DNA from 2 places in the Kocuria sp. KH4 genome. Region 1 is predicted to be linked to the other one. Evidence: riboswitches for the same ligand, from Rfam matches in the RefSeq annotation. Region 1 holds a riboswitch; the other holds the start of a gene.
The links. A riboswitch is a leader RNA that binds a small molecule or an ion and turns the genes downstream of it on or off. The one in region 1 is predicted to bind cyclic di-AMP.

Region 2: another riboswitch for cyclic di-AMP. It lies ahead of ACWCOM_RS03815 (NlpC/P60 family protein); the one in region 1 lies ahead of ACWCOM_RS12030 (C40 family peptidase).

The regions. Positions count from the first base shown of each region.
Region 1 is NZ_JBSJYX010000015.1:73,103-80,112, reverse strand. Features, by position in the region: gene ACWCOM_RS12040 (DUF305 domain-containing protein) at 37-546, opposite strand; gene ACWCOM_RS12035 (four-helix bundle copper-binding protein) at 723-1,133, opposite strand; cyclic di-AMP (ydaO/yuaA leader) riboswitch at 1,731-1,924, shown strand; gene ACWCOM_RS12030 (C40 family peptidase) at 1,930-2,592, shown strand; gene ACWCOM_RS12025 (response regulator) at 3,843-4,565, shown strand; gene ACWCOM_RS12020 (sensor histidine kinase) at 4,562-5,704, shown strand; gene ACWCOM_RS12015 (heparan-alpha-glucosaminide N-acetyltransferase domain-containing protein) at 5,816-6,967, opposite strand.
Region 2 is NZ_JBSJYX010000003.1:86,031-93,040, forward strand. Features, by position in the region: gene ACWCOM_RS03800 (helix-turn-helix domain-containing protein) at 1-91, opposite strand, end outside; gene ACWCOM_RS03805 (2-hydroxyacid dehydrogenase) at 223-1,221, opposite strand; gene ACWCOM_RS03810 (pyridoxal phosphate-dependent aminotransferase) at 1,218-2,417, opposite strand; gene ACWCOM_RS03815 (NlpC/P60 family protein) at 2,607-3,107, opposite strand; cyclic di-AMP (ydaO/yuaA leader) riboswitch at 3,113-3,300, opposite strand; gene ACWCOM_RS03820 (alpha/beta fold hydrolase) at 3,778-4,713, opposite strand; gene ACWCOM_RS03825 (peptidase) at 4,865-5,656, opposite strand; gene ACWCOM_RS03830 (TIGR03084 family metal-binding protein) at 6,869-7,010, opposite strand, start outside.

The sequences.
Region 1 (7,010 bases):
GCCGCCCGCAGCCCGGGTCGGCCCCCGTTCAGCGGGTCATTCGTAGCGTGTGAGGATGTCTTGCATCTGGGCGATCTCCTCCTGCTGGGTCTCCACGATGGTGGCGCACAGATCTTGGATCTCAGGATCGGTGATGTTCGATTCCTCGCAGACCAGAATGGCCCGGGAGTGGTGCGGGATCATCGATTTCAAGAATCCCTCGTTGCCCACACCGACCTCGGCTCGCCCAAGCAGGAGCGTGGCGATGAACAGGGCGATGAAGCAGATGAGCAAGGCGATGTTGAGCTTGGTGTTCTGGAACATCGACCACATGCCCACGACCATGAGCACGGCCATCGCGGTGACCATGATGAACGCCATGTAGAGGTTGCTGGGATTGAAGTAGAAGTGGTCCCAGGTGCGGATCATCGACATCGTCAACACCCACATCAGCCCGAGGTTGACCAGCAGGATGGCCCCGAAGATCCAGTACATCCGATTCGAGGTGCCGTGGTGGCCGGCCTTGTCCTCATGGCTCTGGTGGCGGGCGCCCGCGTTCGTCCTCATAATCCTCGTTGCTCTGGTGACTTTCTCGTGCATTGGGGACACCACCCGGACGGCAGGTGCGTCATGGCGGTGCCCTGCCTTCTACGGGTCTGGGGCGGCCCGTGGTTCCGATCCCAGCCGGCCACGGACCTTCTCACCGCCCCCGCCGCCCGGGTGATGGGTCAGAAGGGGCCGGCTCAGCCCAGGGAGGCGACCAGCTCGGCGCAAGCCGCCTCACAACGCCGGCAGGCCTCAGCACAAATCCGGCAGTGCTCGTGCATGTCCGCGTGCTGCTCGCACTCATCGGCGCAGGCCTTGCAGGCCATCTGGCAAGCGCGGATCGCATCCAAGGTGATGTTCGCGTCGTAGCCGGTGTGACGTGAGAGCACTCGCCCGGTGGCCTCGCACAGGTCCGCGCAGTCGAGGTTGGTGCGGATGCACTTGGTCAGGTCGGCGACCATGTCCTCGGACAGGCAGGCATCAGCACAGGCGGTGCAGGTCTGGGCGCACTCGAAACACGCCTCGATACAGGCGGCCAGCTTCTCCTTGTCCACCCCACCGAGGTCCTTCGGGTAGGTCTCCAGCATCGCGCTCACGTGATGGGTCATGGCTTGCTCCTTCGTCGGTTCAACGGGAGACGAACCGGCCGGAGCCAGCCCGCCATGCCATCGACAGTAGACTGCCTTTTCCATGTGACGCGACCCAAAACCTTGAAGATTTGATGAAGATACCCACCTCCAATAACACCCAACAACACCCCATCGATTGGTCCTTACCCCGGTAAATCCATTCGAATATGGAGATTTCGTGAAGAAATCCCGCCGCGTGTTTCGGAATGGCACCCCCAGTCCTTCCCAACCTGGGAAGAAGCTCAGTGAATTTCTAAGGAAATCTTGGCGCCACCGCTGGGGATGCTGAGGGCCAGACACGACTCTACGCTCTGGGTCAACGGCGCTCGTGTTCATGGAAGGGCGTTCTTCGACGGCATTACGCCTAGTCAAACAGGCTTTAGCGCGTCGAGTGTCTCGTGGTGCGCCCGATGGGGAGACGAATCCACGGCTTCTGGAACGGGCCTTCCGGGGATGGGCAGCCGACCTTCTCAGTGCCGAATGCAGGAAGCATCCCGGCCGTGATCTAAATGTGACACTTTTGTTATGGGTCGGCTATTGTCCACTGCGTGCCACTGATTGATCCGGTCGGCATCCTCGCGCACATCGCCGAATTCTGCCGGTGCCCGGGGTTCCTGAGAAGACATCGCTTGGCAGAAGCGGGGGAACCATTTTCGGTCCCGGTGATCCAGGGCCTAGGGGTTAAGCCGCCCCGGATGTTCGCGTCCGGGGGCGGCCGGGTGTCTCCCACCCGCATCCGACAGCTCACCTCGTAGGCAAAGGGAGGAGTACACCCATGACTATTTTCAAACGCAGCACTGCCCGCCACCGCGCCGAGACCACCTCGAGTGCCGTGCGCACCACCACGATCGCCGCTGCCGCCGGTGCGGCGCTGATCGGCTCCATCGCCCCGGCCCAGGCCTATGCCGAGGTCCCCGCGGACACCGCCACCGCCTACTCGGCTCCCGCCTCCGCGCTGACGACCTACTCCTCGACGGCCCCCCAGGCCGCCGTTGCCCCGCAGGCCGTCGCCACCGCCTCCCTTCAGGCTTCGAGCGCAGCTGACGAGAACGCGTCGACCACGACGGTGTCCACCCAATCGACGGACAGCACCGAGATCACCGGCGTGTCCGGGATCGTAGGCACCGCGATGCAGGGTGCCGGCACCGGTTACGTCTGGGGTGGGACCGCCTTCGGCGCCTGGGACTGCTCCGGGTTCACGAAGTGGGTCTACGCCCAGAACGGCATCGAGCTGCCCCGTACCAGCTTCCAGCAGATCGCCGCGGCCACCCCCACGACCAACCCGCAGCCTGGGGACCTTGTCTCTCAGAACGGCGGAAACCACATCGGCATCTACATCGGCGGCGGCAAGATGATCTCCGCTCTGAACCCCACCCAGGGCACCTTCGTCCACTCCGTCAACGCCATGCCGGTGGACGGTTACTACACCTACCGCTGACCCGGCCCGCCCTCCACAACGACCGTGAGTCGTCGCGGAGGGCCCCGGTCGCTGCATCCGCTGCTCGAGGACGCCTCCGTCTCTGGCGGTGAGCTTCCCTTTTCTTGCGGACACCACCCTGTTCTTCCATGTACCCGCCGTGCGCTCACCGCACCCGGGTGCAGAACTTCCGGGTGCGCGGTTGCTTGTCGGCCAGACAGGTTCCGCGCACCCGGTTTCCCCGCTTGTGGGCACCTTCGAGTGTCGAGCATTTGACCACCGTCGTGTCGGCGCCCCGGGAGCACCCCAGTGGGGTGGCCTGCGCTCAACCGCGTCGATGTCGACGATGGCCCCATCCCATGTGAATCTGGGGGGATCGGTGATCCTTTGATGCCAGGACCCGGCACAGCCCCAGAGCACCCTCCAACGGGCAACACCTGCAGCTTTGATGACCCCAGAGAAATCGGCCCGTCGTTGAAGGCGAGAAGTACAGGGAAGCGCACCGGGAGGCACCAAAAACTGTTGGGGTGCCGTCGAGGGGCATAACCGCGCCAGTCGCCGTTTTCCCGAGCGAAGTGGGTGAATGACTTAGATCCTCCTGGCTCTCCCGCAGACTGGTCTTCAGGACAGGGCCACCACCCACCAGCGCTGATTCGCGGCCGGGAGCCGCTGGGTAGGCCGTGGAGCTGTTGGATGGTCAGGCTTTCGCCCCTTTCCCGGTTTCGGCCGGTGGGGTCACGGCCGGAGGCTCCCGTGCTGACCGATGTGTGGCGGAAGGAACGACATGTGCACGCAGACGGTGGCAGCGACACCGAGAACCTCCGTCCGCGTGGAAGGTTGCCTGGCCCAGCCCGTGAGGCCGGCTCTGATGCCCTATGGCGGTGACCTGCGACGCTGCTGGCCAGGAGGCGTTGCCCTCACTATGCGGGTGGAGGCCAGCACCTGCGCCTTGGTCGATGCTGCGGCGCTGTCCGCCCTGGCGACCGATGTACTGCCGGGGGCGGGTGGAGCGGATCTGGTGGATCTACGGGTGTCCGCACCCGCACACCGTTGGCAGGACCCCAGGGCTCTCCGTCTCGGACAGCCCGCCACGACCTCCTGGTATCACGCTGTCCCTGCTTCCGGTTATCCACCGTGCCCGCAGAGTGAAAGTCTGGGTTTTTCTGGTGCGGGTGGTGATAATCCCGAGGCTCCGCATCCATGACGTCGTCCGCACCACTCCACGCCTTCTACCGCCCCCACGGCCTCACCCACTGATCAAGGAGCCTTCCATGCCCACGCCCCCGACCGGCCGGATCCTGGTGGTTGACGATGAGACCGACCTGGCGCAGCTCGTGGCGGAATATCTGCGCAAGGCCGGATTGGAGGTCGCCGTGCGCCACGACGGCACCGAGGCCGTGACCGCGGTGCGCGACTTCACCCCGGACGTGATGGTGCTGGATCTGGGGCTGCCCGGGATCGATGGCATCGAGGTGTGCCGTCAGGTACGGACCTTCTCGGACTGTTACGTGCTGATGCTCACGGCCCGCGATGACGAGGTGGACAAGATCGTGGGCCTGTCCGTGGGCGCTGACGACTACGTGACCAAGCCGTTCAGCCCGCGTGAGCTCGTGGCCCGGGTCCAAGCCATGTTGCGTCGGGCCCGCACGGGAGGCGCCGAACCCGCTGCTGGCTCCCGGTCAGGGCAGCAGGCCTTCGTGATCGGGGAGCTGGTGGTGGACGAGGACTCCCGTCAGGTGCACCTGGCCGGGGAACCGGTGGCGTTGACGCGGATCGAGTTCGACCTGCTCTTGTGCCTGGCTGCCCGCCCGCAGCTGGTGCTCTCCCGCCGGCAGCTGGTGGAGATGGTCTGGGACACGCACTGGACCGGGGACGAGCACCTGGTGGATGTGCATATCGGGCGGATCCGCAAGAAGCTCGGCGACGAGGCCGCCAGCCCGAGGTTCATCCACACCATCCGCGGGATCGGCTACCGAATGGGCACGGGACGATGAGCACCACCGTCTCCGCCAGCACCCGCCGCTGGTCCTGGAGCCCACTGACGGTGCGGCTGATGCTGGCCCAGACCGCGGTGCTGGCCATCGGGCTGATCATCGTGGTGATCACCGCGGTGCTGATCGGGCCGCGCATGTTCTATCACGAGCTCGTCGAGTCCGGGCACGCTGATGAGGCCCTCGGGCTGGTGCACCTGGAGGACGCCTTCCGCTCGGTGAGTCTCACCGCCCTGACCATCGGAGGACTCCCGGCGCTCTACATCGCCGGGATGCTCACTTTCTACCTCTACCGCACGATCGGGCGGTCCCTGGCCTCCTTCAGCACCGCCGCCGGTGAAGTGGCCGTCGGCAACTACGGCGTGCGTGTCACTTCCACCAAGCTGGGCCCGGAGTTCGATTCCCTGGCCGGGTCCTTCAACGACATGGCCGCCAGGCTCGACGCCGTGGACACCACCCGGCGCCAAATGCTGGCCGATCTGGCCCACGAGATGCGCACCCCTCTGGCCAGCCTCAAAGGACACCTGGAGGGCATCGAGGACGGGGTGGTCGAGTGGGATGAACGGACCACCGGCATCCTCTACGCCCAGATCGCCCGGCTGGAACGGCTGGCCCGTGACATCCGCCAGCTCACGGCTGCCGAAGAAGGCATGACCCATCTGCAGTTCACGCTTCAGGATCCGGGCCGGCTGGCAGCCCAGGCGGTCGCGGCCGTCCAACAAGACGCCGCCGCCCAAGACATCTCGGTGACCGCTGTGGGCACCGGCATGGAGGTCACACCGGTGTTGGTCGATCGGGAACGGATGGGACAGGTGTTGGGCAACCTGCTGGAGAACGCCCTGCGCCACACCCCATCCGGCGGTGCCATCACCGTGCGCACCGACCACACCCCGGAGGCCGTCAGCGTCACCGTCACCGACACCGGGGAAGGCATCGGCCCTGAGCACCTCCCGCACGTCTTCGAACGCTTCTACCGGGCCAACTCCGGCCGGGAGGCCCACCGCGGAGGCTCCGGCCTGGGGCTGGCCATCAGCAAGTCCCTCGTCGAAGCCCAGGGCGGGACCTTGGAGGTCACCAGTGGCGGCCCCGGGAGGGGGACCAGCTTCCGGATCCACCTTCCCCGCCGCACGCCCCCGGTCTGATGCCAGCATCATCACCAGATCGTTGTGTGACGGCGGCGGGGTCGTGCTTGCCGCACAGAGCACGCCTGCTGCAGCAGGCACGACCCCGCATGATGCGCCTGCCGGTCTGGGCTATCCGTGGCCGTTGTTGGCCGACCCACCCAGCACCAGGCGGCGGGTGCCTTTCACACTGGTGCTGACCACCTTCTCCAGCGGCCCCTGCCCCACACCCCGGTGCCAGGCCACCGCGAACAACGCCGCGACCGCCAGGTGGACCATGAACCACAGGTAGGGCAACTCGTAGTGGATCTCCAAGGACAGCGCCACCAGGTGAGCGGTGTAGAGAGTCAAGGTCATCACCCCCATCGCCGACAGCGGCAACAGCCACGCCCCGATCTTCGGGCTGATCAGCAGGAAAACCCCCAGCACCGCCAGGCTCACCCCGAGGCTGGCCGCGATCGCCAGCGGGGTGTTGGTGTGCGGGGTGGCGATCGCCAGCCACCACACGGTCTCGGTGGGCAGCGAGTCCGGTCCCCAGACCAGCACATCATCGAGCTCGTGCTCACCCATCGAGGAAGCATCCAGCAACCGCTGGTAGCCACCGAAGGCATAGAGCAGGACGTAGGAGGTGGTCTGGGCGAAGATCGCCAGCCCCACGCCTACCACGACCAGTCGGGCTTGAACCTCCGTCCTGCGCAGGTTCAACCGCCCCAGCCCCAGTCCGACCAGCAGATAGGTCATGTACGGCAGGGCCGGGTAGGTCCCGGTCAGCAACAACTGGGAGGCCGTGGCACCCGGCTGCGTCAGCAGATCCGTGAACGTGGGGTTGTACGAGACGAATGCGGGCAACCCATCTTGGAGTCCCTGCATCAGCATCGGGGAGACCACCCCGAAGAGCGCCGCGGAGAGGAACAGAGCCTTCGGGCCCGCGTGCAGAAACGGAATCGCCAGCAGAAAGAACACCCCGTAGTAGATCAGGATGTTGTAGGCGGGCGGGTCCTCCGACATCAACGTCCCGATCCACAGCCCCACGAGTGCGATCAGCACCGCGCGCACCACCAAGCCGATGCGGTCAGCGGCCATCGTCCTACCCTCGTGCGGGTGCCGCCCCCCGGAAGTCAGCGCCAACCCCACCCCAGCCAGCAGCGCGAACAGGGCCGCTGAGTCCCCCGAGAACAGCCGCCACGACCAGCTCGCCTCCCCGGTCTCTTCGTTCCAGGCCGGCAGCAGGTGAATGGCCATCAACCCGACCAGGGCCAACCCCCGCGCCGCATCGATCCCCACCAACCGGTGTGTGGGCCGGACCACCGCGCCCCCAAGGCCCGCC
Region 2 (7,010 bases), on a different contig from region 1:
GGGAGCGGTCGATCGCCCAGGCCTCGCAGGCCACCCCGAGCTCGAAGGGGGAGACCTCGTGGAACACGATGACGGCCACGTTGCTGATCATGGGCCCATGGTCCCACGACCATGGCAGGGATTCGACGGCACTCCGGAAGATGCCATTCCCGGCAGGACATCGGCGTTTGTTCCGGTGCGGGCACGGGGGCTCCACCCGACGGCGGAGCCCCCGTCAGCGGGTCATCGCGGCCCCGTCCCGACCGACGACCGGCCCTGTCGCACAGCGATCGGTGTGGGCGGCTGCTCCCCGCCCAGCACGGCGAGCACGTTGTCCGCGGCGAGCACCGCCATCGCGGTGCGCGTCTCCACGGTGGCCGAGCCCAGGTGCGGCACCAGCACCACGTTGTCGAGCTCCAGCAGCTCGGGATGCACCTGCGGCTCGTGCTCGAAGACGTCCAGCCCGGCGCCCGCGATCCGGCCCTCGCGCAGCGCCGACGCGAGCGCCGCCTCGTCCACGATCGGTCCGCGCGCGGTGTTGACGAGGTACGCCGAGTCCTTCATCGCCGTCAGCTGCTCGGCGCCGATCAGGTGGCGCGTGGCGGGCCCGTAGGGACAGTGCAGCGACACGACGTCGGAGACGGCCAGCAGCTCGTCGAGCTCGACCCGCCGGGCGCCCAGCTCGGCGGCGATCGCGGGGTCGATCTCGCTGCGCGACTGGTAGACGATCTCCATGCCGAAGGCCTTGGCCCGGCGCGCGGTCGCCTGGCCGATGCCGCCCATGCCGACGACGCCGAGGGTCTTGCCCTGCAGGCTGCTGCCGAGCAGGAAGAACATCCCCCACTTCCAGGACTGCCCGGAACGGATGAGCCGTTCCCCCTCGCCGAGGCGGCGGGTCGCCATGAGGATGAGGCCGAGCGCGATGTCGGCGGTGGCGTCCGTGAGCACCCCGGGGGTGTTGGTGGCCACGACGCCGCGCTCGGCGCAGGCCGGCACGTCGATGTTGTCGTAGCCGACGGCGACGTTCGCCACCACCTGCAGCTGCGGGCCGGCGGCGTCGAGCAGCTCGGCGTCGACGCGCTCGGTGAGCAGGCTCACCACGGCGTCGGCGCCGGCCACGCGCCGCAGGAGCTCCTCCCGGTCGATGGACTCCGGACCCGGCCAGGCGTCGACCTCGTGCTCGGCGCGGAGCTTCTCGATCGCGGCGTCGGGGACCCGTCCCGTGACGACGACCCGGCTCATGCCGCCTCGATCCACTCGCGCAGGCGGCCGAGGCCGACGCGGATGTCGTCGACGCCGATGCCCGAGTAGGCGAGCCGGATGTACTGCCGGTCCTCGCCGGGCTGGCGCCGGCCGAAGTGCTCCCGCGTGCAGAAGGACACGCCGGTCTGCTGCAGGGCCGCCGTGGCGAAGTCGCCGACCTCCCTGCAGCCCATGCGCTCCATGGCGGCGGTGACGTCGGGGAAGAGGTAGAACGTCGAGTGCGGGACGGCCACGTGCATGCCGGGGATGGCGTTCACGATCTCGCAGGCGGCGTCCCGGCGCTCGCGCAGGACGTCGAGCATCTCCTGCACGGGCTCCTGGGGGCCGCGCAGTGCCTCGATGCCGGCCCACTGCACGTAGTGCGTGGTGCACGACTCGTCGTTGGTGTTGAGGGTGCTGAGCACCGTGGCGATCTCGGGCGGCGCGACGGCGCAGCCGAGGCGTGAGCCCGTCATGGCGAACTTCTTGCTGAACGTGTAGAGGATGACGGTGCGCTCGGCCATGCCGGGCAGCGACGCGATCGAGTTCGAGACCCCCTCGTAGCGCGTCTCGAAGTAGGCCTCGTCGGAGAGCACCCAGAGGTTGTGCTCCTGGGCGAGCTGGGCCACGGCCTCGCGCTCGGCCGCCGTCGACTCGGCCGAGATGGGGTTCTGCAGGTCGTTGTAGATGATGGCGACCGTGTTCGGGGTGATCGAGGCGCGCACCTGGTCGAGGTCGATCGCGAAGCCCTCCGGCGTGGGCAGGTAGCGGTAGGGCACGGCCGTGCCGCCGAGGTACTCGATCTGCGACTCGTAGATCGGGAAGCCGGGGTTCGGGTAGAGCACCTCCTGGCCGGGGTTCATGACCGCCTGCAGGAACTTCGTGATGACGGGCTTGCCGCCGGGCATCACGACGATGTTCTCGGGGGTGAGACCGATGCCGCGGCGGGAGCCGATGTCCTCGGCGAGGGCCTCGCGCAGCTGCGGGATGCCGGGGCCGGGGCAGTAGCCCGTGTAGCCGTCGGCGATGGCCCGGTTCATGGCCTCGACGATGTGCGGGGCCGTGGGGATGTTGATGTCGCCGAGGTGGAAGGGGTACACCCGGTTCCCCTGGGCCTTCCACGAGGCCGCGGCCTGGGCGACGCTGAAGGCGGTTTCGGTGCCCAGCCGTTCGAGCCGGTGCGCGAGTTGCCGCATGCTGTTCCACTCCTCATCGAGTCGGCGATCGGTCCACTGCAGGATCCGCACTGAGCATACGACTCATATATCAGTCTGGGAAGAGTGGTTCCCGGATGGATGTCCCCGTCGATCCAGCCGGGGGTGCCCCGCATCCAGAGGTTGTGCCCGTGGTGTGTGGAAGTGCGGTTCCCGCTCACGTGCGTGGGGTCAGCGCACGCGGATGTAGACGGGACCCGAGCCGACGTTGACGGTCTGGATGACCGTCTGGTTGCCGTTCCAGCCGCCGTGGACGGCCTTGCCGCCGCCGATGTACACGGCGATGTGGGCGAAGCCCATGCCGCCGTTGGCGTAGTAGACCAGGTCACCGGGCTGGGCCTGGGCGGCCGAGACCCGGGTGCCGAGGTTCAGGTAGGAGACCGGCCACCCGTGGTGGTTGATCCCGGCCGCGCGCAGGGACTTGGTGACCAGTGAGGTGCAGTCCTGCGCCACGCCGAGCTGGCTTCTGGCGGCGGCGGCGATGGTCGCGGCCTTGCCGGACTGGGACTGGATGCTGAGGAGCTGCTGGGAGGCTGCGGCCGGGGCGGCCTGGGCCGGGGCCACGCTGCCGAGCGCCATGGTGCCGGCGGCGACCGCCAGGGTCGCCGTGCGCCCCAGGGGGAACGAGCGCTGGGCGCGGTGGCGGGGCGTGCGGGAGTGGAAGATGGGCATGAGTGATGTCCTCCCTCTTGCCTGCGAGGTGAGCTGTCGGATGCGGGTGGGAGACACCCGGTCGCAGGGTGGAGGCCCTGGCGACTTAACCCCTAGGTCCCGGGGGGAGGGACCGATTCTGGTTCCCCCGCTTCTGCCGAGTGATGTGTTCAGGGGGGCCCCGGGCACCGGCAGAATTCGGCGATGTGCACGGGGGTGCCGATCAGTGGGGGAATCGGCACGGAGAGAACACTAATCGAAAAGTAACGAGAAAGTCTCGTTTAGATCACGGGCGCGTCTCGGAATCTGTTGCGATTCGGCCGTGGGTCTCCGCGCTCGCGCAGGGCTGCTTGGTGAGGGGTGCCGACGGGGATCCTCTGGGAGACGCATCTCACGACAAAAGTGGGCTTGACCAGGGGCTCTGTTTCACATGCGTCCGCCGGCAAGTCCGCCCCTGCCCTGGGGCGGGGCGTCCGGGGGTGACACGCGCGTTATGGCGCGAGAAACCGCGGGGAATGCTTCGCGGAGCATTAGGCAGCCGGCGTGAGCGGCTCCTTGGTGGGGGCGGAAAGGGCGACCTCTTAGTGGGTCCCAGGGTTCACACGGGAATTCGCTAAAAGAAATTATTGCTTTTGTCATGGCCGCCCGGTGTGGGTCGGTTTTCTTCGCGGACGCTTTCGGCGTGCCGGCCCTACATCCCGTCCTCGTCGACCACGGCGGCGTCGAGCAGGTCGTCCAGGACCCGGTCGAGGCGGGCCACAAGGGAGAGGTGCCCCTCGCGCTCCAGCAGGTGCGCCCGGGCGCCCGGCACGTGCGCGGTGAGCCACTCCCCGTGGGCGACGGGGACGGTGCCGTCCTCCCGGCCGTGCCAGATCCGTACCGGCACGGCGATCTCCTCCACGACGTAGCCCCACGGACAGTCCACCGCCAGGTCGTCGTCGCGCCAACCCACGATGCCCTGGCGCAGGGAGTGCTCGGCCGCGCCCAGTACGTAGTCGGCGAAGTCCCCGGTCATCACCGCCCGGTCCACCGGCGGGAGCATGGCGCGCAGCAGCTCGACGACGTCGCCCCCAGGGGTCGAGGCCGCCGCGGCCATGGCCTGCACCTGCTCCTCGAGGTAGGCCTCGAGTGCCCGGCGACCCTGTCGGACGGCGGTGAACTCGGCCGCGCTGTCCTCGTCCATCCCGGCGACCGGGTCCAGTCCCTCGGCGCGCGGCGGGGCGTAGCCGGCCAGGGAGGCGACCGCGCGGCAGCGGCCGGGCAGCAGTGCTCCGCAGGCCAGGGCGCGGGGGCCGCCGCTGGACCAGCCCACGGCGAGGAACTCCTCGGCGCCCAGCTTGTCCAGGACGCACCGGATGTCGGCCACGGCGCCGGCCACCGTACCGGGGGCCGTCTCCTCCGGGAGCGGGTCCGAGGCGCCGTACCCGGGACGCGAGACGGTGAGCACCTGCAGCCCGCGCTTCGCGGCCGCGCGTTCGAGCGGCCCGAACGGAACCGCCGCGCCGGGCGCGCCGTGGTGGAAGACCACCGGCAGGCCGCCGGGCGGACCGGTGAGCCGGAACTCCAGGCAGCGTCCGTCTGGGGCGGTGACGCTGCGGTTGCCCTGGTCGTCCGTGTGCGCGCTCATGCCTTCCCCGCTTTCCGGTGGCCGCTGCTGGGCTGCTGTGGCGCCTGGTGGCCTCCACGCTAGGACTCGGCAGCGCCCTCGACCAGGGCGGCGGCGATGTGTGACTGGCCCCTAGGAGCCCCGGCATGACGTCATGCTTCGGGTCGAAGCCTCACAGTCTCGGCACGCACGCCCCGGCGCCGAGCTTGGCGAGGCCGGCGCGGTCACCGGGCGCGAAGTCGGTCAGGCCCACGTTGTCCCCGTACATCAGCTGTCCGGGATCATCGACATGGTCCAGGCCGATGACGTGCGCCAGCTCGTGCATGATCACCGCTCGCACCTGCTCCGGCCGCTCCATCGCTGCGGTCAGGGATGGAGCGTCGAGGACCACCTGTCCGGTCACGTAGACGAAGGGACCCTCGTCGACATTCCGTACCGTGCTGCCGCCCAGACCGGCCACGTTCCCGGCCAGATCGGGGTGCTCGCCGGCGTCGGACCAGGCGATGAGGATCGGCGCCCACTGGCGGCCGTAGCGGTCGGGCTGATACGGCTCACGCCGGCTCGAGGGCGCTTCCGTGGTGGTTCCAGCGTCGACGAACTGCAGGCCTGTTGCCGCCGAAACCGCACCGATGGCCTCCTCGATCAGCTGCTCACCGCCCGGTGGAGCATTGTCCGGGCGCACGACCACGCGAACCGGTCGGCACGGGTCGTAGGCGACCATCTCCTGCTCCGGATCCGGTGACTCCATGAAGCGGTACCCGCCGATGTCCGCCACGGCCGGTGGAGCGCCGATCGGATCGCGAGAAGCGTCGACCCCGGGTGGCGGCGCCGAGGCGTTCGGCAGATAAGGGCGGATCACCGGCAGGGCGTGCTGGTGGAAAAGGTCCGGAGTGACCCACAGTACTGCCAGCAGCACTATCCAGATCGCGGGGGACGCCCGCCAGGCGCGGTTGCGTCGCTCCACATCCTTCGACCAGCGCCTGGTGGACTGTCGGGCGATGCGGGCAGCGCGCCTCTGCGTCCGGCGCCGTTGACGGGGACTCATCCCAGCATGCCGCTGCTGCTCCTGCGCCTCCTCCAGGACCCACTGTGGAATGCGTCCGCTCGGCGCCCTCCTGACGTGCGCGGACACGTCGATGTCCCCGTCATGGCGAACCGACGAACCTCGGCGCGGCGTGACGCCACCGGACTTGTGCATGTTTCCTGACTTCCGTGTCCGACCGATGCGGCGGTGGGTGTTGTCGCAGTGCCGACACGCGGCGCACTACCGCGGGTACTGATTGTGATTGCAAACAGGAGGAAATGCTATTCGGTAATGGAGACTCGACGGTCCAAGGAGGGACCCGTGGGGAAGCAGCGGTCGACGCCGAAACGAGCACCGGAGCCTGCCTCCCCGCGACCGGTGGGTCGCTCGACAACGGCACTGCTGCCTCAACGGACAGGGGCACCGAAATCCGCTTCCCTCACTCCGGACGGCCCCACGGCGGATCCGCTCGCACCGGGCATGGTCGTCCCGTCGACGCGGAATCATCCGCAGGCTCCTCAGCGATCGGCGCCAGCCATGGCCGCTCCTCGGGCGAAGAAGGTCGTACGGCCGCCGGACGGCCATGAATTCGTCTGCACGGTCCGTTGCGTCCACTGCGGAGCACATCGCGAAATGTCTTCGCTCGAGCAGACCTAATCCCAGCCATTCGCAGCGGAGGCGGGGCAAGGTTCTCTGCCCGTGGAGCAACACGCGCCTCAGCGCCCGTCAGATTCGGGAGGCATCCGGGCGGACCGTGAAGAAGCCCGTGGCGCCCACCAGCATGGCCACCATCCCGCGCACTCCTCAGAAGCCGGCCCGCTCCGCGAGCAAGACGGTGGCCAAGGCCTCGTCCTAGAAGACGAAAGAACCGCAGACTCCGCCGCAGCGTCGCGGACAGGCCGTTTCCTCGACGCGCTCGGCGAAGAACTCCTCCGTCGCCGACCGTGGCGCCGCGACGCGGGAAAGATCCCGCGAGCGCAGGTACTTCACCTCCGAGTACGGCGACATCGGCGACGACCGCTTCCGCGAGCGGGGCGAACTCAATGCGGACTCGGTCAGTGTGTCCGCCCGGTTGGGGCCGTCCCAGGGAACGGGCCGTCGTCGCTGACCGGCCTCAGAGCTCTGGCGCCGAGTAGGGCGACGGTCCGTGTCTCATCGCGTGTCTGCTCGCGGGGCTCGCCCTGGTCCCGGCCGGCCGGCGAAGGCCTGGACGATGTCGAGCCAGGCGCCGGCGTCGGGGCCCTCCGCGACGAGGCTCCCGTCCTGGCGGTGCCGCCGCCGGGTGGCAAGCAGG